3 regions of the Halobacillus shinanisalinarum genome follow, and region 3 is predicted to be linked to each of the others. Evidence: a T-box and tRNA genes for the amino acid it is inferred to sense, from the RefSeq annotation. Region 3 holds a T-box; the other regions hold tRNA genes.

Region 1 (10,542 bases), 1.8 Mb from region 3:
TGCCCCCTACGTATTACCGCGGCTGCTGGCACGTAGTTAGCCGGGGCTTCCTCGTTAGGTACCGTCAAGGTACCGCCCTGTTTGAACGGTACATGTTCTTCCCTAACAACAGAACTTTACGATCCGAAGACCTTCATCGTTCACGCGGCGTTGCTCCGTCAGACTTTCGTCCATTGCGGAAGATTCCCTACTGCTGCCTCCCGTAGGAGTCTGGGCCGTGTCTCAGTCCCAGTGTGGCCGATCACCCTCTCAGGTCGGCTACGCATCGTCGCCTTGGTGAGCCGTTACCTCACCAACTAGCTAATGCGCCGCGGGCCCATCTGTAAGTGATAGCTAGAAGCCATCTTTTACCTTCCTCTCATGCGAGATAAAGGATTACCCGGCATTAGCCCCGGTTTCCCGGAGTTATTCCGATCTTACAGGCAGGTTGCCCACGTGTTACTCACCCGTCCGCCGCTCATTCCACAGGCTTCACCCCCGAAGGGGATCCGCCTGCTTCCTGCGCTCGACTTGCATGTATTAGGCACGCCGCCAGCGTTCGTCCTGAGCCAGGATCAAACTCTCCATAAAAGTTAAAGTTTGACTTGCTCATTTGCACACCGAATGTGCTTGTTTGAATTCTCTCTATTTAATAGAAAGAATATATTGACGTACTGGTTGGTTCGTTCAGTTTTCAAAGATCAAAAATGGTGGAGCCTAGCGGGATCGAACCGCTGACCTCCTGCGTGCAAAGCAGGCGCTCTCCCAGCTGAGCTAAGGCCCCAAGTTGTAATGGTTAGAGAATGGTCGGGAAGACAGGATTCGAACCTGCGACCCCTTGGTCCCAAACCAAGTGCTCTACCAAGCTGAGCTACTTCCCGTAAAATAATGGCGCGCCCGAGAGGAGTCGAACCCCTAACCTTCTGATCCGTAGTCAGACGCTCTATCCAATTGAGCTACGGGCGCAAATAAAATTATGGTGCCGAGGGCCGGACTCGAACCGGCACGGTAGAAACCTACCGCAGGATTTTAAGTCCTGTGCGTCTGCCAATTCCGCCACCCCGGCTTGACAAGTTTGTTAGGTCTTTTAAATCTTATTAAGTATTATGGAGCGGAAGACGGGATTCGAACCCGCGACCCCCACCTTGGCAAGGTGGTGTTCTACCACTGAACTACTTCCGCATATAATGCGGGTGGAGGGACTTGAACCCCCACGCCGTGAAGCACTAGATCCTAAATCTAGCGTGTCTGCCAATTCCACCACACCCGCTAAAAAATGGTGAGCCATGGAGGGCTCGAACCTCCGACCCTCTGATTAAAAGTCAGATGCTCTACCAGCTGAGCTAATGGCTCTTAATAAAAACTAACTTATCGTTCATATATCAATGTTGAAAAGCGATCAATGGTGCCGGCCAGAGGACTTGAACCCCCAACCTACTGATTACAAATCAGTTGCTCTACCAGTTGAGCTAGGCCGGCAATCATGGTGGAGGATGCAGGGCTCGAACCTGCGACCCCTTGCTTGTAAGGCAAGTGCTCTCCCAGCTGAGCTAATCCTCCGGATTATGTAATAAGGCTTGGCAGCGTCCTACTCTCACGGGGATCGACCCGACTACCATCGGCGCTGAAGAGCTTAACTACTGTGTTCGGCATAGGAACAGGTGTGACCTCTTCGCTCTCGCCACCAAACCTTATTAATTTCAAGGACAAGATATATTATATTGCCCTTTCAGGGAAATTTCAAGAGTTTTTTTGAAAACCCTCAAAACTGGATAAGACAGGCAAGACCAAACGATTCAATTTTGATATAGATAAGTCATCGATTGATTAGTATCCGTCAGCTTCACGTGTCACCACGCTTCGACCTCGGACCTATCGACCTCATCGTCTCTGAGGAATCTTACTTACTTGGCGTAAGGGGAAATCTCATCTCAAGGGGGGGCTTCATGCTTAGATGCTTTCAGCACTTATCCCGTCCACACGTAGCTACCCAGCGATGCTCCTGGCGGAACAACTGGTACACCAGCGGTGTGTCCATCCCGGTCCTCTCGTACTAAGGACAGCTCCTTTCAGATTTCCAACGCCCACGACGGATAGGGACCGAACTGTCTCACGACGTTCTGAACCCAGCTCGCGTACCGCTTTAATGGGCGAACAGCCCAACCCTTGGGACCGACTACAGCCCCAGGATGCGATGAGCCGACATCGAGGTGCCAAACCTCCCCGTCGATGTGGACTCTTGGGGGAGATAAGCCTGTTATCCCCGGGGTAGCTTTTATCCGTTGAGCGACGGCCCTTCCATACGGTACCGCCGGATCACTAAGCCCGACTTTCGTCCCTGCTCGACTTGTAGGTCTCGCAGTCAAGCTCCCTTGTGCCTTTACACTCTGCGAATGATTTCCAACCATTCTGAGGGAACCTTTGGGCGCCTCCGTTACTCTTTAGGAGGCGACCGCCCCAGTCAAACTGCCCACCTGACACTGTCTCCGAACCGGATCACGGTCCTGGGTTAGAATGTCCGTACAGCCAGGGTGGTATCCCACCAGCGCCTCCACCGAAGCTAGCGCTCCGGCTTCTCAGGCTCCCACCTATCCTGTACAAGCTGTACCAACATTCAATATCAGGCTACAGTAAAGCTCCACGGGGTCTTTCCGTCCTGTCGCGGGTAATGCGCATCTTCACGCATAGTATAATTTCACCGGGTCTCTCGTTGAGACAGTGCCCAAGTCGTTGCACCTTTCGTGCGGGTCGGAACTTACCCGACAAGGAATTTCGCTACCTTAGGACCGTTATAGTTACGGCCGCCGTTTACTGGGGCTTCGGTTCAACGCTTCGCGCCAAGCGCTAACGCATCCCCTTAACCTTCCAGCACCGGGCAGGTGTCAGCCCCTATACTTCGCCTTACGGCTTCGCAGAGACCTGTGTTTTTGGTAAACAGTCGCTTGGGCCTTTTCACTGCGGCTCCTCGGCAGAGGAGCACCCCTTCTCCCGAAGTTACGGGGTCATTTTGCCGAGTTCCTTAACGAGAGTTCTCCCGCTCACCTTAGGATTCTCTCCTCGCCTACCTGTGTTGGTTTGCGGTACGGGCGCCTCTTTCCTCACTAGAGGATTTTCTTGGCAGTGTGAAATCAGGAGCTTCGGTACTCTAGTTCCCTCCCCATCACAGCTTGACGTTGCCGAGCGGATTTGCCTGTCTCGACCGTCTCACTGCTTGGACGCACACATCCAGTGGTGCGCTCTCCTTATCCTCCTGCGTCCCCCGTCGTTCAAACGGAAAGGAGGCGGTACAGGAATATCAACCTGTTGGCCATCGCCTACGCCTTTCGGCCTCGGCTTAGGTCCCGACTAACCCTGAGAGGACGAGCCTTCCTCAGGAAACCTTGGGCTTTCGGTGAAAGAGATTCTCACTCTTTTTTCGCTACTCATACCGGCATTCTCACTTCTAAGCGCTCCACCAGTCCTTACGGTCTGACTTCGCAGCCCTTAGAACGCTCTCCTACCACTGATCCCTAAGGATCAATCCGCAGCTTCGGTGGTGTGTTTAGCCCCGGTATATTTTCGGCGCAGCGTCACTCGACCAGTGAGCTATTACGCACTCTTTCAATGATGGCTGCTTCTAAGCCAACATCCTGGTTGTCTAAGCAACGCCACATCCTTTTCCACTTAACACACACTTGGGGACCTTAGCTGGCGGTCTGGGCTGTTTCCCTTTCGACCATGAACCTTATCACCCATGGTCTGACTCCCAGAACAAAGTCGTTGGCATTCGGAGTTTGACTGAATTCGGTAACCCGGTAGGGGCCCCTCGTCCAATCAGTGCTCTACCTCCAAGACTTTCTATTCTGAGGCTAGCCCTAAAGCTATTTCGGAGAGAACCAGCTATCTCCGTGTTCGATTGGCATTTCACCCCTACCCACACCTCATCCCCGCAATTTTCAACTTGCGTGGGTTCGGGCCTCCAGTCAGTGTTACCTGACCTTCACCCTGGACATGGGTAGATCACACGGTTTCGGGTCTACGACCGCCTACTGCTTCGCCCTATTCAGACTCGCTTTCGCTGCGGCTCCGCTGCTTTAGCTTAACCTTGCAGACGGTCGTAACTCGCCGGTTCATTCTACAAAAGGCACGCCGTCACCCATCAATGGGCTCCGACTACTTGTAGGCGCACGGTTTCAGGATCTCTTTCACTCCCCTTCCGGGGTGCTTTTCACCTTTCCCTCACGGTACTGGTTCACTATCGGTTACTAGGGAGTATTTAGCCTTGGGAGATGGTCCTCCCGGATTCCGACGGAATTCCTCGTGTTCCGCCGTACTCAGGATCCACTCCGGAGAAAAGAAGATGTCGACTACAGGGCTCTTACCTGCTCTGGCTGATCGTTCCAGATCGATTCATCTATCCTCTTTTTTTGTAACTCCAAAGGAGTGTCCTACAACCCCAGAAAGCAAGCTTTCTGGTTTGGGCTGTTTCCGTTTCGCTCGCCGCTACTTGGGAAATCGCGTTTGCTTTCTCTTCCTCCGGGTAATGAGATGTTTCAGTTCCCCGGGTCTGCCTTCCCTTACCTATGTATTCAGTAAAGGATCCTGCTCCATTACGAGCAGGGGGTTCCCCCATTCGGAAATCTTCGGTGCACAGCCTACTTACGGCTTCCCAAAGCATATCGGTGTTAGTCCCGTCCTTCATCGGCTCCTAGTACCAAGGCATCCACCGTGCGCCCTTATTCACTTAACTATTGTCGTCGTGAAAAGACGTTAAAAAATTGATGTTTGATGTCTTGTCATCCCGTGTCGATCTCTATCTAAAGAGGATCGTCACGTTCTGATTATCTTATCCAGTTTTCAAGGTTCACATTGAAAGATCGTTTGATCTCTCAAAACTGAACAACCAACCAGGTACGTCTTCCGTATGCGGCAGCTTCCCGACTTTCTCGAAAGAGAAAGAGGTCGCCTTGCATATGTCCTTAGAAAGGAGGTGATCCAGCCGCACCTTCCGATACGGCTACCTTGTTACGACTTCACCCCAATCATTGGCCCCACCTTCGGCGGCTGGCTCACATAATGTGTTACCTCACCGACTTCGGGTGTTGCCAACTCTCGTGGTGTGACGGGCGGTGTGTACAAGGCCCGGGAACGTATTCACCGCGGCATGCTGATCCGCGATTACTAGCGATTCCGGCTTCATGCAGGCGAGTTGCAGCCTGCAATCCGAACTGAGAATGGTTTTATGGGATTTGCTACACCTCGCGGCTTCGCTGCCCTTTGTACCATCCATTGTAGCACGTGTGTAGCCCAGGTCATAAGGGGCATGATGATTTGACGTCATCCCCGCCTTCCTCCGGTTTGTCACCGGCAGTCACCTTAGAGTGCCCAACTGAATGCTGGCAACTAAGATTAGGGGTTGCGCTCGTTGCGGGACTTAACCCAACATCTCACGACACGAGCTGACGACAACCATGCACCACCTGTCACTTGGTCCCCGAAGGGAAAACCCTATCTCTAGGGCGATCCAAGGATGTCAAGACCTGGTAAGGTTCTTCGCGTTGCTTCGAATTAAACCACATGCTCCACCGCTTGTGCGGGCCCCCGTCAATTCCTTTGAGTTTCAGCCTTGCGGCCGTACTCCCCAGGCGGAGTGCTTAATGCGTTAACTTCAGCACTAAGGGGTGGAAGCCCCCTAACACCTAGCACTCATCGTTTACGGCGTGGACTACCAGGGTATCTAATCCTGTTTGCTACCCACGCTTTCGCACCTCAGCGTCAGAAACAGACCAGAGAGTCGCCTTCGCCACTGGTGTTCCTCCACATATCTACGCATTTCACCGCTACACGTGGAATTCCACTCTCCTCTTCTGTCCTCAAGTTCCCCAGTTTCCAATGACCCTCCACGGTTGAGCCGTGGGCTTTCACATCAGACTTAAGGAACCGCCTGCGCGCGCTTTACGCCCAATAATTCCGGACAACGCTTGCCCCCTACGTATTACCGCGGCTGCTGGCACGTAGTTAGCCGGGGCTTCCTCGTTAGGTACCGTCAAGGTACCGCCCTGTTTGAACGGTACATGTTCTTCCCTAACAACAGAACTTTACGATCCGAAGACCTTCATCGTTCACGCGGCGTTGCTCCGTCAGACTTTCGTCCATTGCGGAAGATTCCCTACTGCTGCCTCCCGTAGGAGTCTGGGCCGTGTCTCAGTCCCAGTGTGGCCGATCACCCTCTCAGGTCGGCTACGCATCGTCGCCTTGGTGAGCCGTTACCTCACCAACTAGCTAATGCGCCGCGGGCCCATCTGTAAGTGATAGCTAGAAGCCATCTTTTACCTTCCTCTCATGCGAGATAAAGGATTACCCGGCATTAGCCCCGGTTTCCCGGAGTTATTCCGATCTTACAGGCAGGTTGCCCACGTGTTACTCACCCGTCCGCCGCTCATTCCACAGGCTTCACCCCCGAAGGGGATCCGCCTGCTTCCTGCGCTCGACTTGCATGTATTAGGCACGCCGCCAGCGTTCGTCCTGAGCCAGGATCAAACTCTCCATAAAAGTTAAAGTTTGACTTGCTCATTTGCACACCGAATGTGCTTGTTTGAATTCTCTCTATTTAATAGAAAGAATATATTGACGTACTGGTTGGTTCGTTCAGTTTTCAAAGATCAAAAGATTGCTTGCCGCTTCAAAACAGCGACTTAATTAATATATCATGGTGAGTAAGTTAAGTCAATAACTTTTTCATGTTGTTTTTGCTAACTGAGATAATCTGTCGCGTTCGCTTTGTGCGACGTTTAATAATTTACCATGGTTTCAAAGGTAAATCAAGACTACAGCGAAATAAAAGTTTTTTCTGACGATTGCATGGCATAAAACCCCTCGATGAGAAGTCGAGGGGTTAGATTAAAGATTATGATTCGCGGTTTCTCATTTGTGGGAACAACAATACATCTCGGATCGATGAAGAGTTTGTTAGCAGCATAACGAGACGATCGATTCCAATACCTAGCCCACCCGTTGGAGGCATACCATATTCTAATGATTCCAAGAAATCTTCGTCCATCATGTGCGCTTCATCGTTTCCTTCTTCGCGCTCTTTAAGCTGTGCCTCAAATCGCTCACGTTGATCGATAGGATCGTTAAGCTCAGAGAAGGCATTTGCGTGTTCGCGCCCTACAATGAATAGCTCAAAACGGTCAGTAAAACGTGCGTCCTCTGGATTCTTCTTAGCAAGAGGAGAGATTTCAATTGGCTGGCCATATACAAAAGTAGGTTGAATAAGTTTCTCTTCGACTTTTTGTTCAAAAAATTCGTTAACAATATGACCGAATGTCATCGTATCTTGGATCTCTATCCCATGCTCTTTAGCAACAGATTTTGCTTCTTCATCACTCAGTTGCTTCCAGAAGTCCACGCCTGTGTATTCTTTCACAGCATCTACCATATGGATTCGGGTCCATTTAGGTTGTAAATGAATCTCTTCATTATCATAAGTAACAGTTGTTGAGCCAAGTACCTCTTTAGCAATATGAGCGACCAAGTTTTCGGTTAAATCCATAATATCATGGTAATCAGCATAAGCTTCATATAATTCAATCATGGTGAATTCAGGGTTGTGTCGAGTGGAGACCCCTTCATTACGAAAGACTCGTCCAATCTCATACACCTTCTCCATGCCGCCTACGATTAATCTTTTCAGATGAAGTTCGATGGCAATTCTCATATATAGCTGCATGTCGAGAGCGTTATGGTGCGTTTCAAATGGACGAGCTGATGCTCCACCTGGTATTCCGTGCATCATCGGTGTTTCAACCTCTAGAAATCCGAGGTTATCTAAATATCTACGCATGGACTGAATGATTTTACTGCGCAAAATAAAGGTATCACGGCTTTCAGGATTGGTAATAAGGTCTAAGTAACGTTGACGATAGCGTTGTTCAACATCTTTTAAACCATGGAATTTTTCAGGTAATGGTCTTAGAGATTTTGTTAAAACTTGAAACTCGCCCGCTTTGACTGAGAGTTCTCCTACGTTAGTCTTGAACATTACACCAGAGATACCGACAATATCACCTATATCAGCTGTCTTAAACACCTCGTAAGCTTCATCACCTACACTGTCTTTACGGACATAAAGCTGAATTTGACCACTAAGGTCCTGAATGTGAGCAAAGCCCGCCTTTCCTTTCCCACGCTTTGTCATGATTCGCCCAGCAATAGTAGCAGGAAATTGTTGCTCTTCAAGTTCATCTTTAGAAAATTCATCATATTTTGTTATTAAATCTTCAGCTAAAGCAGTGCGTTCGAATTTACTTCCAAAAGGATCCAGTCCTTGATCTTTGTAAGTACTCAGTTTCTCCCGACGCACCCGCATTTGATCATTGAGTTCTTCCGTCATTGTCATCACTCCATTCCTATCTTCATTTACATGGTAAATCCGGTTCAATAATAAAAACTGCCAGTAAGCCACTGGCAGTATTACAACTATGATTTAGTATAGAAAAGACCTTGCACCCTGTCAACGACCAGGAGTCAGGATACTTTGATACTTTCTTCAAGGTCATTAGCAAAATCATAAAGAATGTCTAACATGGTATCTCTCGTTTCAGCTTGGTTAATTCGGTTACGTACACGGCCGCCACCTTTTAGTCCTTTTAAATACCATGAAGCGTGTTTACGCATCTCGAGGATCGCTACTTTCTCATTTTTCAGGCGAATCAAGCGGTCCATGTGAAGCATGCAGACATCAATTTTCTCTTTCGGGGTAGGCTCATCAACAAGCTCACCTGTTTCAAGAAACTTCGCCGTGCGATAAATCATCCACGGGTTTCCAAGAGCTGCACGCCCAATCATCACAGCGTCTACACCTGTTTCTTCTAGGCGTTGCTTAGCGACTTGAGGTGAATCGATGTCACCGTTACCGATAACGGGAATATTGACAGTTTCCTTCAGCTTACGTACAATCTCCCAGTCTGCTACACCTTCATACATTTGGTCGCGGGTACGCCCGTGAAGAGCTACAGATTTGGCTCCAGCCGCTTCAAGAGCTTTACCATTCTCCAAAGCTAAAATATGTTCCTCATCCCACCCTGTACGCATTTTTACAGTAACGGGTTTGTCCACTGCCTTAACAACTTCAGAAACCATGTTGTACATCTTATCCGGGTCAAGCAACCATTTAGAACCCGCATCACATTTCGTAATCTTGGGCACAGGACATCCCATATTAATATCAATAATATTAGCTGTAGTATTTTTATCAACGAATTTTGCTGCATTAATAAGGGTCTCTTCTTCGCCGCCAAAAATTTGCAGACTCATAGGTTCTTCATCTGGATCGATGTAAAGCATGTCCATCGTTTTCTTGTTTTGATTAACAATCCCTTTATCACTAACCATTTCCGCACAAACTAGTCCTGCACCGAACTCCTTAACAGTTAGACGAAAGGCTGAGTTACATACACCTGCCATCGGGGCAAGCACAACTCTGTTCGGAATGGTGATATCTCCGATTTGAAACATATGCATTCTCCTTCAAAATAAATTGTATCTTAATCTATAAACAACACTTTCTTGTAATTAAAGCTGACGTAGCGGCTGGATACTTTTCACTTCATCTTCAGGCAGCTGCTGAAGTATTTCTTCAACTGTCTGGTTTAATGATGGAAGGTAAGCTCCCGGATTCACTTCAGCAAGCGGCACGATAACGAACGCGCGCTCGTGCATATGAGGATGTGGAATCGTCAGTCGCTCTGCTTTCATATTTTCTTCATTATACAGTAAAATGTCAAGGTCTATTGTGCGGGGACCCCATTTAATAGTGCGCTTTCTACCTAATTTCTGTTCAATGCTTTGGCAGTAATCAAGCAACGCCAACGGCTGCAACCCAGTTTCAATTTCAACCACCATGTTTAGAAAATCATTCTGATCGACATAACCGACAGGAGCCGTTTCATAAACTTTCGAAGTTGTACATATTATAATGGAGTCGTGCTCACGAAGCATGGTCATCGCCTCAGTTAAGTACTGCTCTCTCGGGGCTATATTTGATCCCAGAGCAATATAAGCTCTAATCATCCGTTCTCTCCCTGTAAATGTCTATGGCTACAGACTTGTAATGACCTGGAATAGGTGGATCCGGTTTAGTCACCTTAACGCGGCACGCATCCAGCAGCTCGAAATGCTCCAGAAGCTTCCCAGAAAGTTGTTCAGCAACAGTTTCTACTAGTTTCCTTGCTTCTCCCTCAACCACCTTTTTGGTTACTTCATATATTTCACCATAGTTGATCGATTGATTCATATCGTCTGTTTGTGCAGCCGGCTTTAAATCCAATTCAAGTTCAAGGTCGACGTAAAAGCGTTGACCGAGTTTGTTTTCCTCTGGAAAAAGCCCATGATACCCCCAGAATTCCATGCTGTTCAAATAGATTTTATCCATTGGTTGACTCCTTTCCCATCATAGCATCCATCATTTTTGTCATACGAACGATCGGTTCGACATCATGAACTCGGACAATTTGCATACCTTGTGCTACTCCGTAACAAACTGTTGCCCCCGTACCTTCCATTCGCTGATCTTCTGGCAAA
Region 2 (10,542 bases), 2.0 Mb from region 3:
GCTATTCCAGTTTTTTAAAAGGTTTGCGAGCCAGAAGGAATGTTTGCAATATATGCCCAAGAAGAAAAAGCAAAACTGATAAAGTCGAGGAATTCCAAAAACATTGATTCATTAAAAAGTGGTTGTCACTTAACGATGAAGAGAAAGCCAGCTATTGAAGTGGTTAGGCATCATCATTATCTGAAGCAGGTTAGGTTATTTCCACTACCCGTGAGCGCTAGCTCACTTGAAGATGCCTTTTCTCGCATAAAACTCGAAGTTTTCTTTCGAGTTTTTTAATGGTTAATCATCCTTATGTTATGTATCCTTGAAAAGAATTAAAGAAAAAAGAAGAAATTTATCAAAAGTTATTGCGCATCCTTTTCATTCTATGCTATATTATTAAACGTTGTCGGGAAAGGCAGCACATATGATATTGTCTTTCATAAGGGAAATAATTTTTTAAAGAAATTTATTGACTTTATAACACAGGCATGATAAATTAGTTCTTGTCGCCAAAACGACAAACAAAACAATTTTGATCTTTGAAAACTGAACGAACCAACCAGTACGTCAATATATTCTTTCTATTAAATAGAGAGAATTTGAAACAAGCACATTCGGTGTGCAAATGAGCAAGTCAAACTTTAACTTTTATGGAGAGTTTGATCCTGGCTCAGGACGAACGCTGGCGGCGTGCCTAATACATGCAAGTCGAGCGCAGGAAGCAGGCGGATCCCCTTCGGGGGTGAAACCTGTGGAATGAGCGGCGGACGGGTGAGTAACACGTGGGCAACCTGCCTGTAAGATCGGAATAACTCCGGGAAACCGGGGCTAATGCCGGGTAATCCTTTATCTCGCATGAGAGGAAGGTAAAAGATGGCTTCTAGCTATCACTTACAGATGGGCCCGCGGCGCATTAGCTAGTTGGTGAGGTAACGGCTCACCAAGGCGACGATGCGTAGCCGACCTGAGAGGGTGATCGGCCACACTGGGACTGAGACACGGCCCAGACTCCTACGGGAGGCAGCAGTAGGGAATCTTCCGCAATGGACGAAAGTCTGACGGAGCAACGCCGCGTGAACGATGAAGGTCTTCGGATCGTAAAGTTCTGTTGTTAGGGAAGAACATGTACCGTTCAAACAGGGCGGTACCTTGACGGTACCTAACGAGGAAGCCCCGGCTAACTACGTGCCAGCAGCCGCGGTAATACGTAGGGGGCAAGCGTTGTCCGGAATTATTGGGCGTAAAGCGCGCGCAGGCGGTTCCTTAAGTCTGATGTGAAAGCCCACGGCTCAACCGTGGAGGGTCATTGGAAACTGGGGAACTTGAGGACAGAAGAGGAGAGTGGAATTCCACGTGTAGCGGTGAAATGCGTAGATATGTGGAGGAACACCAGTGGCGAAGGCGACTCTCTGGTCTGTTTCTGACGCTGAGGTGCGAAAGCGTGGGTAGCAAACAGGATTAGATACCCTGGTAGTCCACGCCGTAAACGATGAGTGCTAGGTGTTAGGGGGCTTCCACCCCTTAGTGCTGAAGTTAACGCATTAAGCACTCCGCCTGGGGAGTACGGCCGCAAGGCTGAAACTCAAAGGAATTGACGGGGGCCCGCACAAGCGGTGGAGCATGTGGTTTAATTCGAAGCAACGCGAAGAACCTTACCAGGTCTTGACATCCTTGGATCGCCCTAGAGATAGGGTTTTCCCTTCGGGGACCAAGTGACAGGTGGTGCATGGTTGTCGTCAGCTCGTGTCGTGAGATGTTGGGTTAAGTCCCGCAACGAGCGCAACCCCTAATCTTAGTTGCCAGCATTCAGTTGGGCACTCTAAGGTGACTGCCGGTGACAAACCGGAGGAAGGCGGGGATGACGTCAAATCATCATGCCCCTTATGACCTGGGCTACACACGTGCTACAATGGATGGTACAAAGGGCAGCGAAGCCGCGAGGTGTAGCAAATCCCATAAAACCATTCTCAGTTCGGATTGCAGGCTGCAACTCGCCTGCATGAAGCCGGAATCGCTAGTAATCGCGGATCAGCATGCCGCGGTGAATACGTTCCCGGGCCTTGTACACACCGCCCGTCACACCACGAGAGTTGGCAACACCCGAAGTCGGTGAGGTAACACATTATGTGAGCCAGCCGCCGAAGGTGGGGCCAATGATTGGGGTGAAGTCGTAACAAGGTAGCCGTATCGGAAGGTGCGGCTGGATCACCTCCTTTCTAAGGACATATGCAAGGCGACCTCTTTCTCTTTCGAGAAAGTCGGGAAGCTGCCGCATACGGAAGACGTACCTGGTTGGTTGTTCAGTTTTGAGAGATCAAAGGAATATGATCTTGATGAATGGGCCTGTAGCTCAGCTGGTTAGAGCGCACGCCTGATAAGCGTGAGGTCGGTGGTTCGAGTCCACTCAGGCCCACCATTCTTCAACGGGGCCTTAGCTCAGCTGGGAGAGCGCCTGCTTTGCACGCAGGAGGTCAGCGGTTCGATCCCGCTAGGCTCCACCATATAATCACCCTTAAAACACAAAGATACTATTGTGTTTTATAAGTAACCCTATAATCGGGAATGAACCTTGAAAACTGGATAAGATGATCAGAACGTGACGATCCTCTTTAGATAGAGATCGACACGGGATGACAAGACATCAAACATCAATTTTTTAACGTCTTTTCACGACGACAATAGTTAAGTGAATAAGGGCGCACGGTGGATGCCTTGGTACTAGGAGCCGATGAAGGACGGGACTAACACCGATATGCTTTGGGAAGCCGTAAGTAGGCTGTGCACCGAAGATTTCCGAATGGGGGAACCCCCTGCTCGTAATGGAGCAGGATCCTTTACTGAATACATAGGTAAGGGAAGGCAGACCCGGGGAACTGAAACATCTCATTACCCGGAGGAAGAGAAAGCAAACGCGATTTCCCAAGTAGCGGCGAGCGAAACGGAAACAGCCCAAACCAGAAAGCTTGCTTTCTGGGGTTGTAGGACACTCCTTTGGAGTTACAAAAAAAGAGGATAGATGAATCGATCTGGAACGATCAGCCAGAGCAGGTAAGAGCCCTGTAGTCGACATCTTCTTTTCTCCGGAGTGGATCCTGAGTACGGCGGAACACGAGGAATTCCGTCGGAATCCGGGAGGACCATCTCCCAAGGCTAAATACTCCCTAGTAACCGATAGTGAACCAGTACCGTGAGGGAAAGGTGAAAAGCACCCCGGAAGGGGAGTGAAAGAGATCCTGAAACCGTGCGCCTACAAGTAGTCGGAGCCCATTGATGGGTGACGGCGTGCCTTTTGTAGAATGAACCGGCGAGTTACGACCGTCTGCAAGGTTAAGCTAAAGCAGCGGAGCCGCAGCGAAAGCGAGTCTGAATAGGGCGAAGCAGTAGGCGGTCGTAGACCCGAAACCGTGTGATCTACCCATGTCCAGGGTGAAGGTCAGGTAACACTGACTGGAGGCCCGAACCCACGCAAGTTGAAAATTGCGGGGATGAGGTGTGGGTAGGGGTGAAATGCCAATCGAACACGGAGATAGCTGGTTCTCTCCGAAATAGCTTTAGGGCTAGCCTCAGAATAGAAAGTCTTGGAGGTAGAGCACTGATTGGACGAGGGGCCCCTACCGGGTTACCGAATTCAGTCAAACTCCGAATGCCAACGACTTTGTTCTGGGAGTCAGACCATGGGTGATAAGGTTCATGGTCGAAAGGGAAACAGCCCAGACCGCCAGCTAAGGTCCCCAAGTGTGTGTTAAGTGGAAAAGGATGTGGCGTTGCTTAGACAACCAGGATGTTGGCTTAGAAGCAGCCATCATTGAAAGAGTGCGTAATAGCTCACTGGTCGAGTGACGCTGCGCCGAAAATATACCGGGGCTAAACACACCACCGAAGCTGCGGATTGATCCTTAGGGATCAGTGGTAGGAGAGCGTTCTAAGGGCTGCGAAGTCAGACCGTAAGGACTGGTGGAGCGCTTAGAAGTGAGAATGCCGGTATGAGTAGCGAAAAAAGAGTGAGAATCTCTTTCACCGAAAGCCCAAGGTTTCCTGAGGAAGGCTCGTCCTCTCAGGGTTAGTCGGGACCTAAGCCGAGGCCGAAAGGCGTAGGCGATGGCCAACAGGTTGATATTCCTGTACCGCCTCCTTTCCGTTTGAACGACGGGGGGACGCAGGAGGATAAGGAGAGCGCACCACTGGATGTGTGCGTCCAAGCAGTGAGACGGTCGAGACAGGCAAATCCGCTCGGCAACGTCAAGCTGTGATGGGGAGGGAACTAGAGTACCGAAGCTCCTGATTTCACACTGCCAAGAAAATCCTCTAGTGAGGAAAGAGGCGCCCGTACCGCAAACCAACACAGGTAGGCGAGGAGAGAATCCTAAGGTGAGCGGGAGAACTCTCGTTAAGGAACTCGGCAAAATGACCCCGTAACTTCGGGAGAAGGGGTGCTCCTCTGCCGAGGAGCCGCAGTGAAAAGGCCCAAGCGACTGTTTACCAAAAACACAGGTCTCTGCGAAGCCGTAAGGCGAAGTATAGGGGCTGACACCTGCCCGGTGCTGGAAGGTTAAGGGGATGCGTTAGCGCTTGGCGCGAAGCGTTGAACCGAAGCCCCAGTAAACGGCGGCCGTAACTATAACGGTCCTAAGGTAGCGAAATTCCTTGTCGGGTAAGTTCCGACCCGCACGAAAGGTGCAACGACTTGGGCACTGTCTCAACGAGAGACCCGGTGAAATTATACTATGCGTGAAGATGCGCATTACCCGCGACAGGACGGAAAGACCCCGTGGAGCTTTACTGTAGCCTGATATTGAATGTTGGTACAGCTTGTACAGGATAGGTGGGAGCCTGAGAAGCCGGAGCGCTAGCTTCGGTGGAGGCGCTGGTGGGATACCACCCTGGCTGTACGGACATTCTAACCCAGGACCGTGATCCGGTTCGGAGACAGTGTCAGGTGGGCAGTTTGACTGGGGCGGTCGCCTCCTAAAGAGTAACGGAGGCGCCCAAAGGTTCCCTCAGAATGGTTGGAAATCATTCGCAGAGTGTAAAGGCACAAGGGAGCTTGACTGCGAGACCTACAAGTCGAGCAGGGACGAAAGTCGGGCTTAGTGATCCGGCGGTACCGTATGGAAGGGCCGTCGCTCAACGGATAAAAGCTACCCCGGGGATAACAGGCTTATCTCCCCCAAGAGTCCACATCGACGGGGAGGTTTGGCACCTCGATGTCGGCTCATCGCATCCTGGGGCTGTAGTCGGTCCCAAGGGTTGGGCTGTTCGCCCATTAAAGCGGTACGCGAGCTGGGTTCAGAACGTCGTGAGACAGTTCGGTCCCTATCCGTCGTGGGCGTTGGAAATCTGAAAGGAGCTGTCCTTAGTACGAGAGGACCGGGATGGACACACCGCTGGTGTACCAGTTGTTCCGCCAGGAGCATCGCTGGGTAGCTACGTGTGGACGGGATAAGTGCTGAAAGCATCTAAGCATGAAGCCCCCCTTGAGATGAGATTTCCCCTTACGCCAAGTAAGTAAGATTCCTCAGAGACGATGAGGTCGATAGGTCCGAGGTCGAAGCGTGGTGACACGTGAAGCTGACGGATACTAATCAATCGATGACTTATCTATATCAAAAATTGAATCGTTTGGTCTTGCCTGTCTTATCTAGTTTTGAGGGTTTCCCTCATACTTTATGATGTGGTGGCGAGAGCGAAGAGGTCACACCTGTTCCCATGCCGAACACAGTAGTTAAGCTCTTCAGCGCCGATGGTAGTCGGGTCGATCCCCGTGAGAGTAGGACGCGGCCACGTCATGTTTTTAAATCATATTATTCCACCGTAGCTCAGTGGTAGAGCAATCGGCTGTTAACCGATCGGTCGTAGGTTCGAATCCTACCGGTGGAGCCACTTGCTTCCATAGCTCAGTGGTAGAGCACTTCCATGGTAAGGAAGGGGTCGCCGGTTCAAGTCCGGCTGGAAGCTCTGAAAAGTATCTTAAGGCCCGTTGGTCAAGTGGTTAAGACACCGCCCTTTCACGGCGGTATCACGGGTTCGAATCCCGTACGGGTCACCATTTTTAAAAATCATTTCAAATGGAGGATTAGCTCAGCTGGGAGAGCACTTGCCTTACAAGCAAGGGGTCGCAGGTTCGAGCCCTGCATCCTCCACCATAATTGCCGGCCTAGCTCAACTGGTAGAGCAACTGATTTGTAATCAGTAGGTTGGGGGTTCAAGTCCTCTGGCCGGCACCATAAGGTCCATCTTATGTGGAGGGATAGCGAAGTTGGCCAAACGCGGCGGACTGTAAATCCGCTCCCACCGGGTTCGCAGGTTCGAGTCCTGCTCCCTCCACCATTTTAGTTTTATTATTGAGTATTTATAGGTATAAGATGTGCGTGTTGGTACATACTAGTTTATATAATGTTGGGCCATAGCCAAGCGGTAAGGCCACGGTTTTTGGTACCGTCATGCGCTGGTTCGAATCCAGCTGGCCCAGCCATTTAATTTTTAATAGTGAGTAAGGCTTTTTTTATTTGCAGAAAATCATTATTAGCTTAGCTGAGTAGCAACCAGCATATACTGAGATACTACTTCGCAAACCCTCGTACGGGGGACTTACAACTAAATGAGCATCACTTTTTAAGCGTACGAGATTCACGAGATTCACTTGATTTACTTTTATTAAGAGCCATTAGCTCAGCTGGTAGAGCATCTGACTTTTAATCAGAGGGTCGGAGGTTCGAGCCCTCCATGGCTCATCAGAAACGGATATTGCTTTTGCAACGTCCGTTTTTTTATAATAAAACAAGGGGCCTTAGCTCAGCTGGGAGAGCGCCTGCTTTGCACGCAGGAGGTCAGCGGTTCGATCCCGCTAGGCTCCACCAATACATATAGTTTAGAGGCTGACGTCATATTAGATGTCAGCCTCTTTTGTATAATAAAAGCTTCTAACCCTTCTGTAACTTTATTAAAAATAATCACTTTTTATATGCAATTATCCTAGTGGCACGTAAATGCAAGTTTGGAACGGCCTCATATGCCTTATTAAAGATTAAAGTAAAGTTATATAATCGGGGCTTTTCGTCACGATAAGATAGATAAAATAAGGGGGAAATGTAAATGAAAGCTATTTTTTTAGATCGTGATGGTACTCTTGGTGGATCAGATCAAATTGAATACCCAGGGGATTTTGGTTTATATCCCGGTGTCCAGGAGAAACTCCAGGAAGTACAAGTAGAAGGTATTAAACTTTATTCTTTCACTAATCAGCCTGGCATTGCTGAGGGACGGGCTACAATTGAAAGTTTTCGTGAAGAGTTGTATGGATTTGGTATGGATGGAGTGTATGTCTGTCCACATCTCCCGGTTGATCACTGCAATTGTCGCAAACCAAAGGCCGGCATGATTGAGCTGGCTTGTCGTGATCACGAGTTACTTCCTAGCGAATGTTGTGTAATTGGTGATCGCTTGAAGGATATGACAGCAGCTGGTCAGGCTGGATGTATGAGTATTCTCGTGCAAACAGGAGCGGGTAAGGCATCTCTTAAAGAGTGGAAGCAATTAGATAAGCGTCCGACAATTGACTTCATTGCTGAAGATATTATTCATGCATTAAATTGGCTTACACAGGGCAAATAACGTATATATATGCAGAAAAATGTCCAGTTGAGTCATTCATATGAAACCGTCTACAATTAAAGTAAGGAATAAAGGAGGAAACTTATTATGAATAAACAACTTTCAATTATTGGTGTACCAATGGATCTAGGTCAAATGCGCCGAGGTGTCGATATGGGCCCGAGCGCCATTCGTTATGCTGGTGTAGTTGAGCGTCTGGAGAATTTAAAGTACACGATTGAGGATTTAGGTGATATTGATATTCCGCTCCCAAATAAAAAGGATGATAATAAGCTGGACAACCTTCGTAATTTAAACGAAATTACAGAAGGCAGTCATCGTTTAGCTGTTGCTGTGGATGAAGTAGTGGAAAAAGGAGATTTCCCACTTGTCCTTGGCGGCGACCATAGTATTGCAATGGGTACATTAGCTGGTATCTCAAAGCATTATGACAATTTAGGAGTAATCTGGTATGATGCTCACGGAGATTTAAATACGGGTGACAGCTCACCATCAGGAAATATTCATGGGATGCCATTAGCTGTCAGTCTCGGCATTGGTCATGAAAAGCTGACAGGCATTCTCGGTTATGAGCCTAAAATTAAACCTGAAAATATTGTAATTATTGGCGCTCGCTCTTTAGACGAAGGTGAAAGAGTGCTAATTAAGGAAAAAGGCATAAAAGTATATAGCATGCATGAGGTAGATCGTATGGGTATGACACAGGTCGTGCAAGAATCAATCACTTATTTAAAAGACCATACTGATGGGGTTCATTTGAGCTTGGATTTAGATGGGTTAGATCCTGATGAAGCGCCGGGTGTAGGTACACCGGTAATGGGTGGATTGAGTTATCGGGAGAGTCATTTGGCTATGGAGATGCTGTATCAATCTGAAATGATCACATCCGCGGAATTTGTAGAGGTGAATCCCATTCTGGATGAGAAAAATAAAACAGCAAATATGGCTGTAGGCTTAATGGGGTCATTATTTGGAGAGAGTTTAAAGTAATTTGAAGAGCTAGGAGCAGCTTACCTCTTGCGGGGTGAGTTGCTTTTGTTTTATGTTATCAAATTCATTTAATAAACAATCAAGCTTTACACTGATCTGAACAACATTTTCAGAGGTTAGTGAATTTTCGCAGACCAGCCTGCTCATTTCCTTTCTACAAGCTTCAATTTCTTCAAGTAATTTCATTTCATATCCATATTCACACCCCATTTTTTACCACTTCCTTTGGAAAATTATTTCATTTATTTTTCTTGTACCCTTTTTAATATATAATAAACATAGGGTTAGTTAAAGAAAAATTTTTATCATACTTTTGAAACCTTTAGGTATTCTCATTCGTATTAGAAAAACAACCGCAAATGGCGGAGGTATAGTAAATGGAAACGATGATTAATCAGAAAATTAAAGAAGTAAGGAAAGGTGACCAATCAGCTTTCGAGGATATAGTATCCTTTTATCAAAATAAAGTTTACTATATCTGTTATCGGATGATTGGGAATGCATACGAAGCAGAAGACCTTGCTCAAGAGGCCTTTATTCGAGCATATACGAATATTCATACGTTTGATGAACGGCGAAAATTCTCTACCTGGTTATATCGTATCGCAACTAACTTAACGATCGATCGAATTAGGAAAAAGAAGCCTGATTACTATCTTGATGCTGAGGTAAGAGGAACGGATGGATTAGATATGTATTCTCAATTGGCGATCGATCAAGCGTTGCCGGAGGAAGAGGTGGAGAGTTTAGAGTTACAAAGCTACATTCACCGAGAAATTCTGGCCCTGCCCCCTAAGTACCGCAGTGTCATTGTATTAAGATATTTAGATGAACTGGCTCTTCAGGAGATTGCGGAAATTCTGGATATTCCTATAGGGACGGTTAAGACAAGAGTTCACCGGGGCAGGGAGGCCTTGCGTAAGAGGCTTCGACATGTGTAAAGGAGTTGAGGGAATTGAATTGCAATAAAGAAGTTGTGGCTCTTATGCATAAATATTTGGATGGCGACTTAGTGAAAGAAGAAGAGAGACGACTACGCGATCACTTACAAGTATGTCCATCCTGTCAGAATCATTTCCATGAGCTGAAACGTTCGATTACATTAGTGAAAAATGCCGGACCTGTGACGGCACCTTCAAATTTCACTGCCAATGTGATGGCCGGCTTGCCTAAAGAGAAAAAGAGAAGGAATTACGTGCGCTGGTTACAAAGGCATCCAATGGTTACAGCAGCTGCTGTATTTTTTATATTAATGTTTAGTGGCATCTTCTTTGCCTGGAATCAAGACCATCAAGTTACCGTATCTAAGCAAGATGACTTGGTGATTCAAAATAATACGGTTATCGTGCCTGATGGAGTGACTGTTGAAGGTGATTTGGTCGTTCGCAACGGAGATCTGAAAGTCGATGGAAAGATTAACGGAGACATTACATTAATTAACGGCGATATAGTAACGGATGACGGTCTTGGTGATATTACGAACGGGAAGAAGTATCAGGCATATGTCAGCGGTGAAATAAATGAGGTTAACCAAGTATTTGAGTGGATGTGGTATCATACGAAAAAGTTCACAACTGACCTCTTTTCCTTTGAATAAATAATGACAAAGTGACCACTATGAATGGCTCATAGTGGTCCTTCTCGTCCTTTATATGGGCAGGGTGTGGCTCCATGTTGATCCATCCTCTTACACATAAAGGGGGATGTCCGAACTAGTACAGGGCTTGTCGATATAAATCAAATTTTAATTGGATGATTTTAACCGAATTTCCTAGGCTAACCAGTCTAATAATATTCGCAAAAGTAAAAGTATGATATAATAACACAGGCTATGGCAATTTTTTATAAAAGGAAGTGTAGGCATGCTTGATGGGGGAAATGATGTATTAGATTATCTTTTAATAGCAATTGATATCGCCCTTGTCTGGTTTGTTGTATATAAATTAATCATGCTTA
Region 3 (10,542 bases):
CCACATAAAGACTTACGACGAGCTCGTGGATGTACTCAATCGATTATTCCTACTTCCACAGGTGCTGCAAAAGCGCTGGGAGAAGTGATCCCATCGATGCAAGGGAAATTAAATGGTATGGCGTTAAGGGTGCCGACCCCGAATGTTTCCCTCGTCGATTTAGTTGTCGATCTGAAAACCGATGTAACCGAAGAACAGATAAATCGTGCGTTTTCTAAAATCGCTGGGGAGCAAATGAAGGGGATTTTAGAATATAGTGATGAACCACTCGTATCGGTCGATTACACGACTTGTGATGCTTCTGCAATCGTAGATGGGTTATCCACCCAAGTTATTGAAGGGCGTAAAGTAAAAGTGCTAGCCTGGTACGACAATGAATGGGGATATTCTTGCCGTGTTGTTGATTTGGCTAAATATGTAGGTAATTTATTAAATCAAGAAAAAAAAGTGAAGGCATCTTAAATAGTGGAAATTCCTTTCCCTAGTATCTATAATAAGAATCACCCCGTGCAGAATAAAAAATGTTTCTTGCAATAATTCAGGAAACCATATATACTTTTTTTGAACTTCTGAATATTTTTGACTGCATGTCTACTCAAAGGGTTAGGACCTCTCAGGACTAACTTTCCCCCGTGGTAGAGCATGTTTGTCATTTAGAAGTGAAGTTGCTACACATCAAAAGGGGGATCCTTTAAATGGATACAATGGGAAGACATGTAATTGCTGAATTATGGGATTGTAATGAAGATAAATTAAATGATATGACATATATCGAACAAACATTTGTGGATGCTGCACTTAAAGCAGGTGCCGAAGTAAGAGAAGTTGCTTTTCATAAATTTGCTCCACATGGGGTTAGCGGGGTTGTCATCATTTCTGAATCGCATCTAACGATTCACAGCTTTCCGGAACATGGGTATGCGAGCATAGATGTATATACTTGTGGGGATCGAATCGACCCAAATGTGGCGGCCGAATTTATAGTTGAATCACTTGAAGCTGGTCGGAATGAAGCAGTAGAAGTACCAAGGGGAATGGGCCCTGTAGAAGTACAGCAGTCACGTGCCCTATAGCTTATAAAAGTCGTACAGTTTATATCTGTGCGGCTTTTTTTTGTTATTTATTTACCAGAACTTATCAAAGGTTTATGTGGCCCCAGGGGATTCTACCCAAAAGTCGAGTGATTCTCCCCAAAGCCAACGCGATTCGGCTCGAAACCAGATTATTCTGACCAAAATCAAAAAATCTCCCTTAAATTACCATTATTCTTGCCAAACTCGAAAAGATTCTCCCTTAACACCTTATCACCGAACTGAACGTGCGTTTACTTAGCCGAGGGCATCTAAACGCTCGCTTACACTTTTCTTTATCCAGTTCCGAGGAGCAGACCTTCGCGACACAAGCAGTTCACCTACGTGAAGAAAAACCACTTCACTTCGGTGCTCTAGCTTGTACGTGTCAGGTCTAAACGCTCCTCTCCACTTTTCATTGTCCAGTTCCAGCTCGCAGATCCCCGAGGTTCTAAGCAATCACACGTAAAGGCTGAAAGAACACAGCCTTTACGTGCGCTTACTTAGCCCAAGGGATCTAAACGCTCACTTCCACTTTTCTTTTTACTAAAACGTGTTAAAATATAATCAGATCATGTCGAATTTGTTTGAAGGGGTTAGGTATGTGAAGGCTTTTATATCCAAGTATTTTAGTAATCATTCAGAAACGAGTGAGGAGTCTTACGATAAGGCACTTGAAACACGCTATTATAAAGCTAAGAGAGATGAGGTATTTCGGGCTGTGGAGGAACTTTTTCCCTCTCCTTCTGAAAAAGTTGCCGTTTCAAAGGAACGTGGAGAGATTACGGTAAAATATAAAGGGAGGAAGAAAGCTTTTATTGTAGCGACAGTGATTATGGTTAGACCTTTTCAAACGTCCGTTGATTTTTCCGTGACTACTGATTCTGGTGGACCCATCGATTTCGGTTTTAGTCACAGGCTAGTTATTCAGCTTTATGCCCAGTTGGATAGTCAGTTTCCTTCAGTTAATTCGTCGGAAAGATGAAGATGAAACGAAGAAAATGTGGAGTTGATTGTATTGAAATGTCCAAATTGCCACTATAAAAGTACGAAAGTTCTGGATTCTAGGCCTATCGAGGAAGGAGATTCGATCAGGCGGAGAAGGGAATGTGAGCAGTGTGATTTTCGCTTCACTACCTTTGAGAGAATTGAGGAGGTACCCTTGATTGTCGTTAAAAAAGAAGGAACTAGAGAAGAGTTCAGTCGTGAGAAACTAATGCGGGGTCTTATTCGTGCCTGTGAGAAACGTCCGGTTGCTGTTGAGGAATTAGAAGCGGTTACACTTGATATAGAAAAAGAACTTCGCAACAGGGGAGTATCAGAAGTTCAAAGTAAAGATATTGGTGAAATGATTATGGGCAGGCTCTCTAACATTGATGAAGTAGCTTATGTTCGTTTTGCTTCCGTTTATCGTCAATTTAAAGACATCAATGTATTTATAGACGAACTCAAGGAATTAATTAAACATGATGATAAAGGATGAGCCACGCGAGGCTCATTTTCTTTTTCGAATGAAGGGGATGATATATTATGGATCGATATATAGGGAAATTACTACCTGTTGATGGGTTTACGATCATTCGTACAGGGGCTCCTCCTCGATCAGATCAATGGACGTTAAGCCATTTATATCAACCTTTAATAGGAAAACTAGCTATATCCTTGTATCAATTTTTAGTGAGTGAATATGAAACGTATAATCGAGGCAGTGTTCAATCACACCACGCCTTAATGTCCTATTTATCAACCCCTCTTGACCAAATTTATAAAGCGCGACAAAGACTAGAGGCTCTAGGACTTCTACGCACGTATCTATCAAAAAGAGATGACACAACCGTATACTTATATGAAATCAGGCCTCCTTTTTCTCCTGAAGAGTTTTTTAATGATGATATGCTCTCCCTTCTATTACAGCACGAAATGGGGGAAGATAGATTTAAGTCTTTACGAGAACGGTTTTCCCTGCCAGCGGTTTCTTTAGAGGAGTATGAGGAAGTAACAGAAACGTTCGATCGAGTGTTTCACGATGTCTATCCCTCCTCTGCATTACTTGATGAACAAAAGCATAAAGCGCAAAGTAGGGAAGGGGCTTTCCCCCGCGGCCCTGCAATTTTGAATAGCCGTGTTGATTTTAATTGGCTTCATCATGCTTTAAAACAACGTATGTATCCAAGTGAAAAGATACTGACAGGTGACCACCGTCGGATTATATCACAGCTTGTGTCCTTATATAATTTAACATCAAGTGAAATCGAACGGGCCATTATATGGGCAATTAATGAGGAAAATGAACTCATCACCGATGAACTTAAATCAGCTTGTCACGATTTTATGAAAGACCTTCCATCTTCATCTTCAAATAATGCTAGCATCGATGAACGTGATAAAGCCGCTCCTTCACAAGATGAGCCTGCGAACAAAGAAGATCAGTTTATACAATTATTAGAGCAAATTTCACCAAGGGAGCTTTTGGAAGACTTATCCAGTGGGAATCAAGCCTCTGAACAAGAAGTGAAGATGGTTCGGGATGTAATGACAGAACAAGGACTTCAACCTGGTGTGATGAATGTGCTTGTACATTATGTTCTTTTAAAAACAGACATGAAATTGTCCAAGCCTTATTTAGAAAAAATCGCCAGTCATTGGGCACGGAAAAATGTTTCAACAGTAAGACAAGCGATGAACTTGGCGAAGGCTGAACATCAAAAGTATCAGCAGTGGGGCAAACAGAAGAATTCATATAGGAAGAAAAATCAGGAAGTCATACCTGAATGGTTTAAAAAGCGTGAAGAAAAGAAGGAAACACAACCTGCTTCTTCACCTATAAACAAGAGTGACATGGCCGAGAGAATACGTCGGCTTTCAAATAAGGAAAACTGAACATAAGGTGTGGTGAAGTCCATGGAGCCCATTCAAAAGTCATTACGAAAATGGATGCGAAATCATAAACAATTTCAGCAACGGTTGAATCAAATGAAACAAGAAGTTCTCCAATCACCTGAGATTAGGAACCTGGTCAGGGAACATCCTTCATTGACGAACGAGGTAGTGGAGAAGCAGCTGATTAAGTTGTATGAATATCAGTCACAATCTAAAAATTGTGAAAAGTGTCCTTCCCGTGAAGCGTGCATCAATATTTTGCCAGGCCACGTGCCCCAAGCAGAAGTGGTGGGGACAGAGGTGAAGCTTGTTTATAATAAATGCCGCAGAGAGAGGAAGAAGGAACAACACCGTAAACAGCGTTCCTTAATTAGCAGTCTTCATATGCCTAAGGAAATTTTAGAAGCCCAAATTGATCGTTTAGATTTTAATGATGATGACAGGGCACAGGCTGTTCAGAACACAGTTCAATATCTTGAAGGAATTGACGAGCAGCTTCCAAGTAAAGGCCTATACTTTCACGGTCCTTTCGGGGTTGGGAAGACGTACTTCCTTGGTGTAATTGCTAACGAATTAAGTGAAAAGAATATTGCTTCTATGATCATTTATATGCCTGAGTTTGTTCGGGAAATAAAAGCATCGATCAAAAATGATTCTATGAACGACAAGATTGAAGCGTTTAAGAGAACGCCTGTGCTTATGCTTGATGATATAGGCGCCGAATCTCAATCCGCCTGGTTTAGGGACGAAGTACTTGGGTCGATTTTGCAATATCGGATGATGGAACGACTTCCTGTATTTTTTACCTCAAATTATACGCTTAATGAACTTGAAAAAGTGTTAATGACCAGTAATAGAGGGGATACTGATCAAGTGAAGGCACAACGGATTACTGAACGGATCCATCAATTAAGTGACATGGTACCTGTTTACGGTCAGAATAGGAGGGGGTCCTAACTAAGACAATTAGGCATGTTTACTCTCATCACATCATATGTATAAGACGTAATATGTTTATTACCTACTAAGTGGGGACGTTTTTTGTGATGAGGGGGAAGTGTGTTGGTATGTATACAATTTTCCAGTCGAAAGTTAGCTTTTTACTTTCACCAGGTGATAACAGAACTTCAAATAGATTACTCCTGCCCCTGGTATGTTAAGGAGATCGCTCATAACAAGCTGTTGATTGAAACAGAGCTTCCTATGAGGGATGTTTATAGCGATTTCGTCCGTAGTGTGACGAGAGTAATAACTTACCAAAAGTTAACTCCATGGACCGAAGGCGTGCTAAAACATGTGTTTCACTATAAAGAGGGGCAGGAGATTAAGCGAATACTAGAATTGTCCAGTGAGCTTAGATTAAATCCTCCTGAAGGTATTGTATTTCCAATGATGGAATATGAGATCGACCAGTGTGTAAAGGACAAGCTTATGGACCGTTTTTATGTAGACTTTGACTGGCTAAGCGCTGTTTGTTTGGAAGAGGTATATGATCAACTGTTGGATTTTACTGGTAAAGTATTAGATGAGTATAAACTGGAAGAAGCTCATCAGTTGATGGTTGATTCATGGCGAAGAGGACTCAATACCAGAGATACTGGGGTACAGATCCTTCATGTGATCAATGATTACGACCTTCACTATTATCATGCAGAAGGAAATGAGGTCAGTCGGGAAGAGCTTCTCGTTTACTTAAAACAGTATCCTGACCCTTTTCTGGGAAAATTGCCGATTGACTTTGGAATTACTCCAGCACTTATTTATGCCCCGGAGGAGCTTATTATCTATTCAGACCAATCGGATGATGCGAAACTAGATCTTCTTACAAATTTATTTGAAGAAAAAGCGATTTGGAAGCCATTAGCAGAATTTCCTTTTAATTAGACTTGATTTCGTTCTTGTTTCCGGCTATAATACCTACATATTATCTAGCTGCATTAATGAGGACAAGAACACTAATTGACGCTTGTGTAGAGAGAGGAGTCATGGCTGAAAGCTCCTTCTTGACGGTTTAGCTGTTTACCACCTCTGAGCACTGTTTGTGAAAATTTATGAGTAATAAACAGCGTTTGGTCCGCGTTAAGGATGAATGAAGCCGCATGTTTGCGGAAATGTTTGGGTGGAACCGCGAGTAATCACGCTCGTCCCTTTTGCTTAGTTAAGCATGAGGGACGAGCGTTTTTTATTTTTTTAAAAAAAGGAGTGGCAAACATGGCAGAACCGATTCAAATTACTTTTCCTGATGGCAATAAGAAGGAATTTTCTAAAGGAACAACAGGAGAAGAAATTGCACATTCTATTTCTCCAGGCCTTAAAAAACAATCCCTAGCCATTAAATTAGATGGCGAAGACTATGATCTAAGACGTCCAATTGAAAGGGACGGAGCGGTTGAGATTCTAACGTACAAAAATCCAGAAGGAATCAATGTACTACGTCACTCCACTGCACACCTAATGGCACAGGCGATTAAGCGTTTGTATGGTGAAGTTAAGCTGGGTGTAGGTCCTGTTATTGAAAACGGATTTTATTACGATATTGATCTTGATGTATCATTAACGCCTGAAGACTTGCCTAAAATTGAGAAAGAAATGCAGCGAATTGTAGATGAGAATTTGGAAGTTGAACGGATCGAGTTGTCTCGTGAAGAAGCAATTGAAAAATATAAAGAACTTGGTGATGAATTAAAGCTTGAACTGATACAAGATATTCCTGCTGGGGAGTCCCTGACTATTTATAAGCAAGGAGAGTTTTTCGATCTTTGCCGTGGTGTTCACGTGCCACAGACGAGTAAAATTAAGATTTTTAAACTGCTGAACATTTCAGGAGCATACTGGCGCGGGGATAGCGACAATAAGATGTTGCAGCGTATTTATGGCACAGCTTTTGAGAAACAGGCACAGCTCGACGAGTATTTACATCTCCTCGAAGAAGCGAAAGAGCGTGACCATCGTAAATTAGGAAAAGAATTAGGATTATTTACAGTTAATCAGCAAGTTGGTCAAGGTCTGCCGCTATGGCTGCCTAAGGGTGCGACAATCCGCCGGAACATTGAGCGCTACATCGTCGATACAGAAGAACGGTTAGGTTATGACCATGTTTATACACCTGTACTTGGGAGTGTTGATTTATACAAGAAGAGTGGACACTGGGATCATTATAAGGACGATATGTTTCCGACATTGGAAATGGACAATGAAGACCTGGTGCTTCGTCCAATGAACTGTCCTCACCATATGATGGTCTATAAAAATGAGTTTTATAGTTATCGTAACCTACCTGTCCGTATTGCTGAACTGGGAACAATGCACCGTCATGAAATGTCTGGAGCACTTGCTGGGTTGCAAAGAGTACGGGCGATGACATTGAATGATGCCCATATTTTTGCTCGTCCCGATCAATTGAAGGATGAGTTCAAACGAGTGGTTCGACTTGTTCAGGAAGTTTATCGTGATTTTGGCATTAACGACTACAGCTTCCGCTTATCTTATCGGGATCCAGAAGACAAAGAGAAATATGTTGATAATGATGAAATGTGGGAGAAAGCACAAGCGATGCTTAAAGAAACAATGGAGGATATGGAGCTTGATTATGTTGAAGCCGAAGGAGAAGCAGCGTTTTACGGACCGAAGCTTGATGTTCAAGTGAAAACGGCGCTCGGTAAAGAAGAGACACTTTCTACTGTTCAGCTCGACTTCCATCTTCCGGAACGCTTTGACTTAACTTATGTAGGTGAAGATGGAAAAGACCATCGTCCTGTTGTCATTCACCGTGGTGTTGTTTCAACGATGGAACGTTTCGTTGCTTTCCTGATCGAGGAATATAAGGGGGCCTTCCCAACATGGTTGGCACCTGTCCAGGCGAAGATTATCCCAGTTTCTGCAGAAGTCCATCTTGACTATGCAAAAAAACTGGAAGATGAGTTGAGAGAAGCAGGGGTACGGGTAGAAGTAGATGAGCGAAACGAGAAAATAGGCTATAAGATCCGTGAGGCCCAGACACAAAAGATCCCATTTCAGCTTGTGGTGGGAGATCGAGAAATTGAGAACCAAGCTGTTAACGTCCGCCGTTATGGAGAACAAAATTCGGAAACGAAAACTGTTGCAAGATTTAAAGAAGAAATCAAAAATGAAATTGACTTAAAACTTTTGAATAAATAAGGTAAAAGCGTCATCCCTCTCGGTGACGCTTTTCAATTTTCCTTGATTATTATGGTGAAATCTTATATTATGTATGAGGAGCCTTACGAATAAGTAGTTTGCTATTGACGTAAGATGTGCAAGCATGCTACTATTGTTTAAGTAACTGAATGAACGGATCTGAGACAAGAAGAAGCACCCGCTTCTCACCTGATCGACGCGAGATGTGCAGTTGGCAGGTTACTTATCCTTTGTATTCTATAAGGGAAACGTGTGGGTGCAGTATGTGTACCGACACTTTTTTTATGGATTCAAAACCACTTGTCGATGACGGATCTCATATAAGTTTCTAAAATATGTTGGAGGTGGCTGACTATTAGCAAGGATAACATGAATGTTAATGAGAAAATTCGCGCACGTGAAGTAAGACTCATTGATGTAAACGGTGAGCAGCTCGGAGTTAAATCTCGTAATGAAGCACTTGATATTGCGACAAATGCCAATCTTGACCTTGTCATGGTGGCTCCGAATGCGAAGCCTCCGGTTTGCCGAATCATGGATTATGGTAAGTACCGTTACGAGCAGCAGAAGAAAGAAAAAGAGGCTCGTAAGAATCAAACGATTATCAAGCTTAAAGAAGTTCGCTTAAGTCCGGGAATTGAAGAGCATGACTTCAATACAAAGCTTCGTAATGCTCGTAAATTCCTAACAAAAGGCGATAAAGTGAAAGCATCTGTGCGTTTCCGCGGTCGTGCGATCACTCACAAAGAACTTGGACAAAAAGTTCTTGAACGTCTGGCTGAAGAGTGTCAGGACGTTGCTACCATTGAGACCAAACCAAAAATGGAAGGTCGTAATATGTTTATGATGCTTGCTCCTCTTGCGGAGAAGTAAGTAGAATTAGTAAAAGGAGGAAATTGTCATGCCTAAAATGAAAACCCATAAAGGTTCTCAAAAACGTTTCAAGAAAACAGGTAGTGGAAAGGTGAAGCGCTCCCACGCGTTCACAAGCCACTTATTTGCCAATAAATCTACGAAGCAAAAACGTAAATTGCGTAAGGCTACATTGGTATCTGCCGGAGACTTCCGTCGTATCAAGCACATGCTTCCGAAAAAATAATAAACGAATCAAGATTCATATAGGAGGGAATTCCAATGCCACGAGTTAAAGGTGGAACAGTGACACGTAAACGTCGTAATCGTGTCCTTAAACTAGCAAAAGGTTATTATGGTTCAAAACATGCTCTATTCAAAACTGCAAAACAACAAGTAATGAAATCAGGTCAGTATGCATACCGTGACCGTCGTCAGAAAAAACGTGACTTCCGCAAACTTTGGATTGCGCGTATTAATGCGGCAGCACGTATGAATGATATTTCTTACAGCCGACTTATGCATGGACTTAAGCTTGCGGGTGTAGAAGTAAACCGTAAAATGCTTGCAGACCTTGCCGTCAATGATGAAAAAGGGTTCTCAAGCCTAGCAAGTCAAGCAAAATCAGCTCTTAAATAAAAAGATCCAGTGCTCAGGTGGACTCAGGTTATTGAGTTGCTTTCTAGCAATTGGTTCTATGAAAAACCATTTCCGATCGGTAGGAAATGGTTTTTTTAAATTTCGGAGGTACTAATGTGGAAGTAATAGTATATGTTGTTTTAGGTATAAACCTTTTCTGCAGTATCGTACTTTTCTTTTTAGTGGGATCGGACAAAAGAAAGGCTAGAAAAGGGCAATGGCGTGTGAAAGAGAAACACTTGTGGTTATTTGCTTTATTAGGGGGAGCTATAGGGGGACAGCGGGCATGCACACTTTCCGACATAAGACAAAACAGACCCGCTTCAGATTCAGTTGGCCCGCGCTAGCTTTCTTACAGGTTGCTGTTTTACTGACACTGATTTGGTTCTATATCCTATAATATTGTCATAATCTGTAGGCAGGGAGGCGAAGTGGATGGCCGAAGCATCAACTGCCGTTCTGGCATGGATAGAACATCAAGGAGTATGGGCACCGCTTTTATTTATCGTTATTCATTTGTTGCGGCCCTTGTTATTTTTGCCGGTAATGCTTGTTTGTATAACAGGTGGTCTGCTGTTCGGACCTGTTGCTGGTACTGCCTATTCAGTGATTGGAACATTATTGTCCAGTTTGCTTTTTTACCGTATGATTCGTTTTGTTCCCTTCGGTCTGAAAAAAATGCAGGCTATGTATCAGAAATGGAATAAGCGAAGATCGCAATTAACGGTGAGGCAGGTTGCCATTCTCAGATTAATTCCTTTTATCCACTTTCATTTGTTATCGTACTGTTTGATTGAAATGAGTACAGATTTTAAAGACTATACAAAATCATCGTTGATGGCTAATTTCCCTTTGGCTGTCGTGTACACTTCAGTGGGACAATGGATTACACTGTTATCTATCCCGATGTTACTGGCATTATCAGGAGTTCTTGCATGGGCAT

The links. A T-box is a leader RNA that pairs with one kind of tRNA and senses whether it is charged. The one in region 3 lies ahead of thrS (threonine--tRNA ligase), so its partner is inferred to be a tRNA-Thr.
Region 1: it has a tRNA-Thr gene. The T-box ahead of thrS (threonine--tRNA ligase) is inferred to sense a tRNA for this amino acid. The anticodon was not compared.
Region 2: it has a tRNA-Thr gene. The T-box ahead of thrS (threonine--tRNA ligase) is inferred to sense a tRNA for this amino acid. The anticodon was not compared.

Annotation. Positions count from the first base shown of each region.
Region 1 covers NZ_CP095074.1:2,488,451-2,498,992, reverse strand. Annotated here, with positions in the region: rRNA gene MUO14_RS12345 (16S ribosomal RNA) at 1-570, opposite strand, end outside; tRNA gene MUO14_RS12340 (tRNA-Ala) at 688-763, opposite strand; tRNA gene MUO14_RS12335 (tRNA-Pro) at 784-860, opposite strand; tRNA gene MUO14_RS12330 (tRNA-Arg) at 869-945, opposite strand; tRNA gene MUO14_RS12325 (tRNA-Leu) at 957-1,045, opposite strand; tRNA gene MUO14_RS12320 (tRNA-Gly) at 1,087-1,161, opposite strand; tRNA gene MUO14_RS12315 (tRNA-Leu) at 1,168-1,249, opposite strand; tRNA gene MUO14_RS12310 (tRNA-Lys) at 1,257-1,332, opposite strand; tRNA gene MUO14_RS12305 (tRNA-Thr) at 1,383-1,458, opposite strand; tRNA gene MUO14_RS12300 (tRNA-Val) at 1,464-1,539, opposite strand; rRNA gene rrf (5S ribosomal RNA) at 1,555-1,668, opposite strand; rRNA gene MUO14_RS12290 (23S ribosomal RNA) at 1,787-4,708, opposite strand; rRNA gene MUO14_RS12285 (16S ribosomal RNA) at 4,942-6,510, opposite strand; gene lysS (lysine--tRNA ligase) at 6,866-8,353, opposite strand; gene dusB (tRNA dihydrouridine synthase DusB) at 8,488-9,477, opposite strand; gene folK (2-amino-4-hydroxy-6-hydroxymethyldihydropteridine diphosphokinase) at 9,535-10,032, opposite strand; gene folB (dihydroneopterin aldolase) at 10,025-10,393, opposite strand; gene folP (dihydropteroate synthase) at 10,386-10,542, opposite strand, start outside.
Region 2 covers NZ_CP095074.1:2,665,315-2,675,856, forward strand. Annotated here, with positions in the region: gene MUO14_RS13335 (hypothetical protein) at 1-79, shown strand, start outside; rRNA gene MUO14_RS13340 (16S ribosomal RNA) at 633-2,201, shown strand; tRNA gene MUO14_RS13345 (tRNA-Ile) at 2,325-2,401, shown strand; tRNA gene MUO14_RS13350 (tRNA-Ala) at 2,411-2,486, shown strand; rRNA gene MUO14_RS13355 (23S ribosomal RNA) at 2,666-5,587, shown strand; rRNA gene rrf (5S ribosomal RNA) at 5,656-5,769, shown strand; tRNA gene MUO14_RS13365 (tRNA-Asn) at 5,791-5,865, shown strand; tRNA gene MUO14_RS13370 (tRNA-Thr) at 5,869-5,940, shown strand; tRNA gene MUO14_RS13375 (tRNA-Glu) at 5,957-6,031, shown strand; tRNA gene MUO14_RS13380 (tRNA-Val) at 6,053-6,128, shown strand; tRNA gene MUO14_RS13385 (tRNA-Thr) at 6,134-6,209, shown strand; tRNA gene MUO14_RS13390 (tRNA-Tyr) at 6,227-6,312, shown strand; tRNA gene MUO14_RS13395 (tRNA-Gln) at 6,383-6,457, shown strand; tRNA gene MUO14_RS13400 (tRNA-Lys) at 6,644-6,716, shown strand; tRNA gene MUO14_RS13405 (tRNA-Ala) at 6,767-6,842, shown strand; gene MUO14_RS13410 (HAD-IIIA family hydrolase) at 7,078-7,596, shown strand; gene rocF (arginase) at 7,684-8,586, shown strand; gene MUO14_RS13420 (aspartyl-phosphate phosphatase Spo0E family protein) at 8,596-8,796, opposite strand; gene sigW (RNA polymerase sigma factor SigW) at 8,964-9,527, shown strand; gene MUO14_RS13430 (anti-sigma factor family protein) at 9,542-10,183, shown strand; gene cdaA (diadenylate cyclase CdaA) at 10,449-10,542, shown strand, end outside.
Region 3 covers NZ_CP095074.1:686,593-697,134, reverse strand. Annotated here, with positions in the region: gene MUO14_RS03810 (glyceraldehyde-3-phosphate dehydrogenase) at 1-462, shown strand, start outside; gene speD (adenosylmethionine decarboxylase) at 696-1,073, shown strand; gene MUO14_RS03800 (cytosolic protein) at 1,675-2,055, shown strand; gene nrdR (transcriptional regulator NrdR) at 2,089-2,553, shown strand; gene MUO14_RS03790 (replication initiation and membrane attachment family protein) at 2,601-3,950, shown strand; gene dnaI (primosomal protein DnaI) at 3,972-4,907, shown strand; gene ytxC (putative sporulation protein YtxC) at 5,013-5,834, shown strand; T-box leader at 5,879-6,102, shown strand; gene thrS (threonine--tRNA ligase) at 6,162-8,108, shown strand; ribosomal protein L20 leader region at 8,269-8,397, shown strand; gene infC (translation initiation factor IF-3) at 8,478-8,981, shown strand; gene rpmI (50S ribosomal protein L35) at 9,010-9,207, shown strand; gene rplT (50S ribosomal protein L20) at 9,243-9,599, shown strand; gene MUO14_RS03755 (DUF1294 domain-containing protein) at 9,716-9,946, shown strand; gene MUO14_RS03750 (TVP38/TMEM64 family protein) at 10,035-10,542, shown strand, end outside.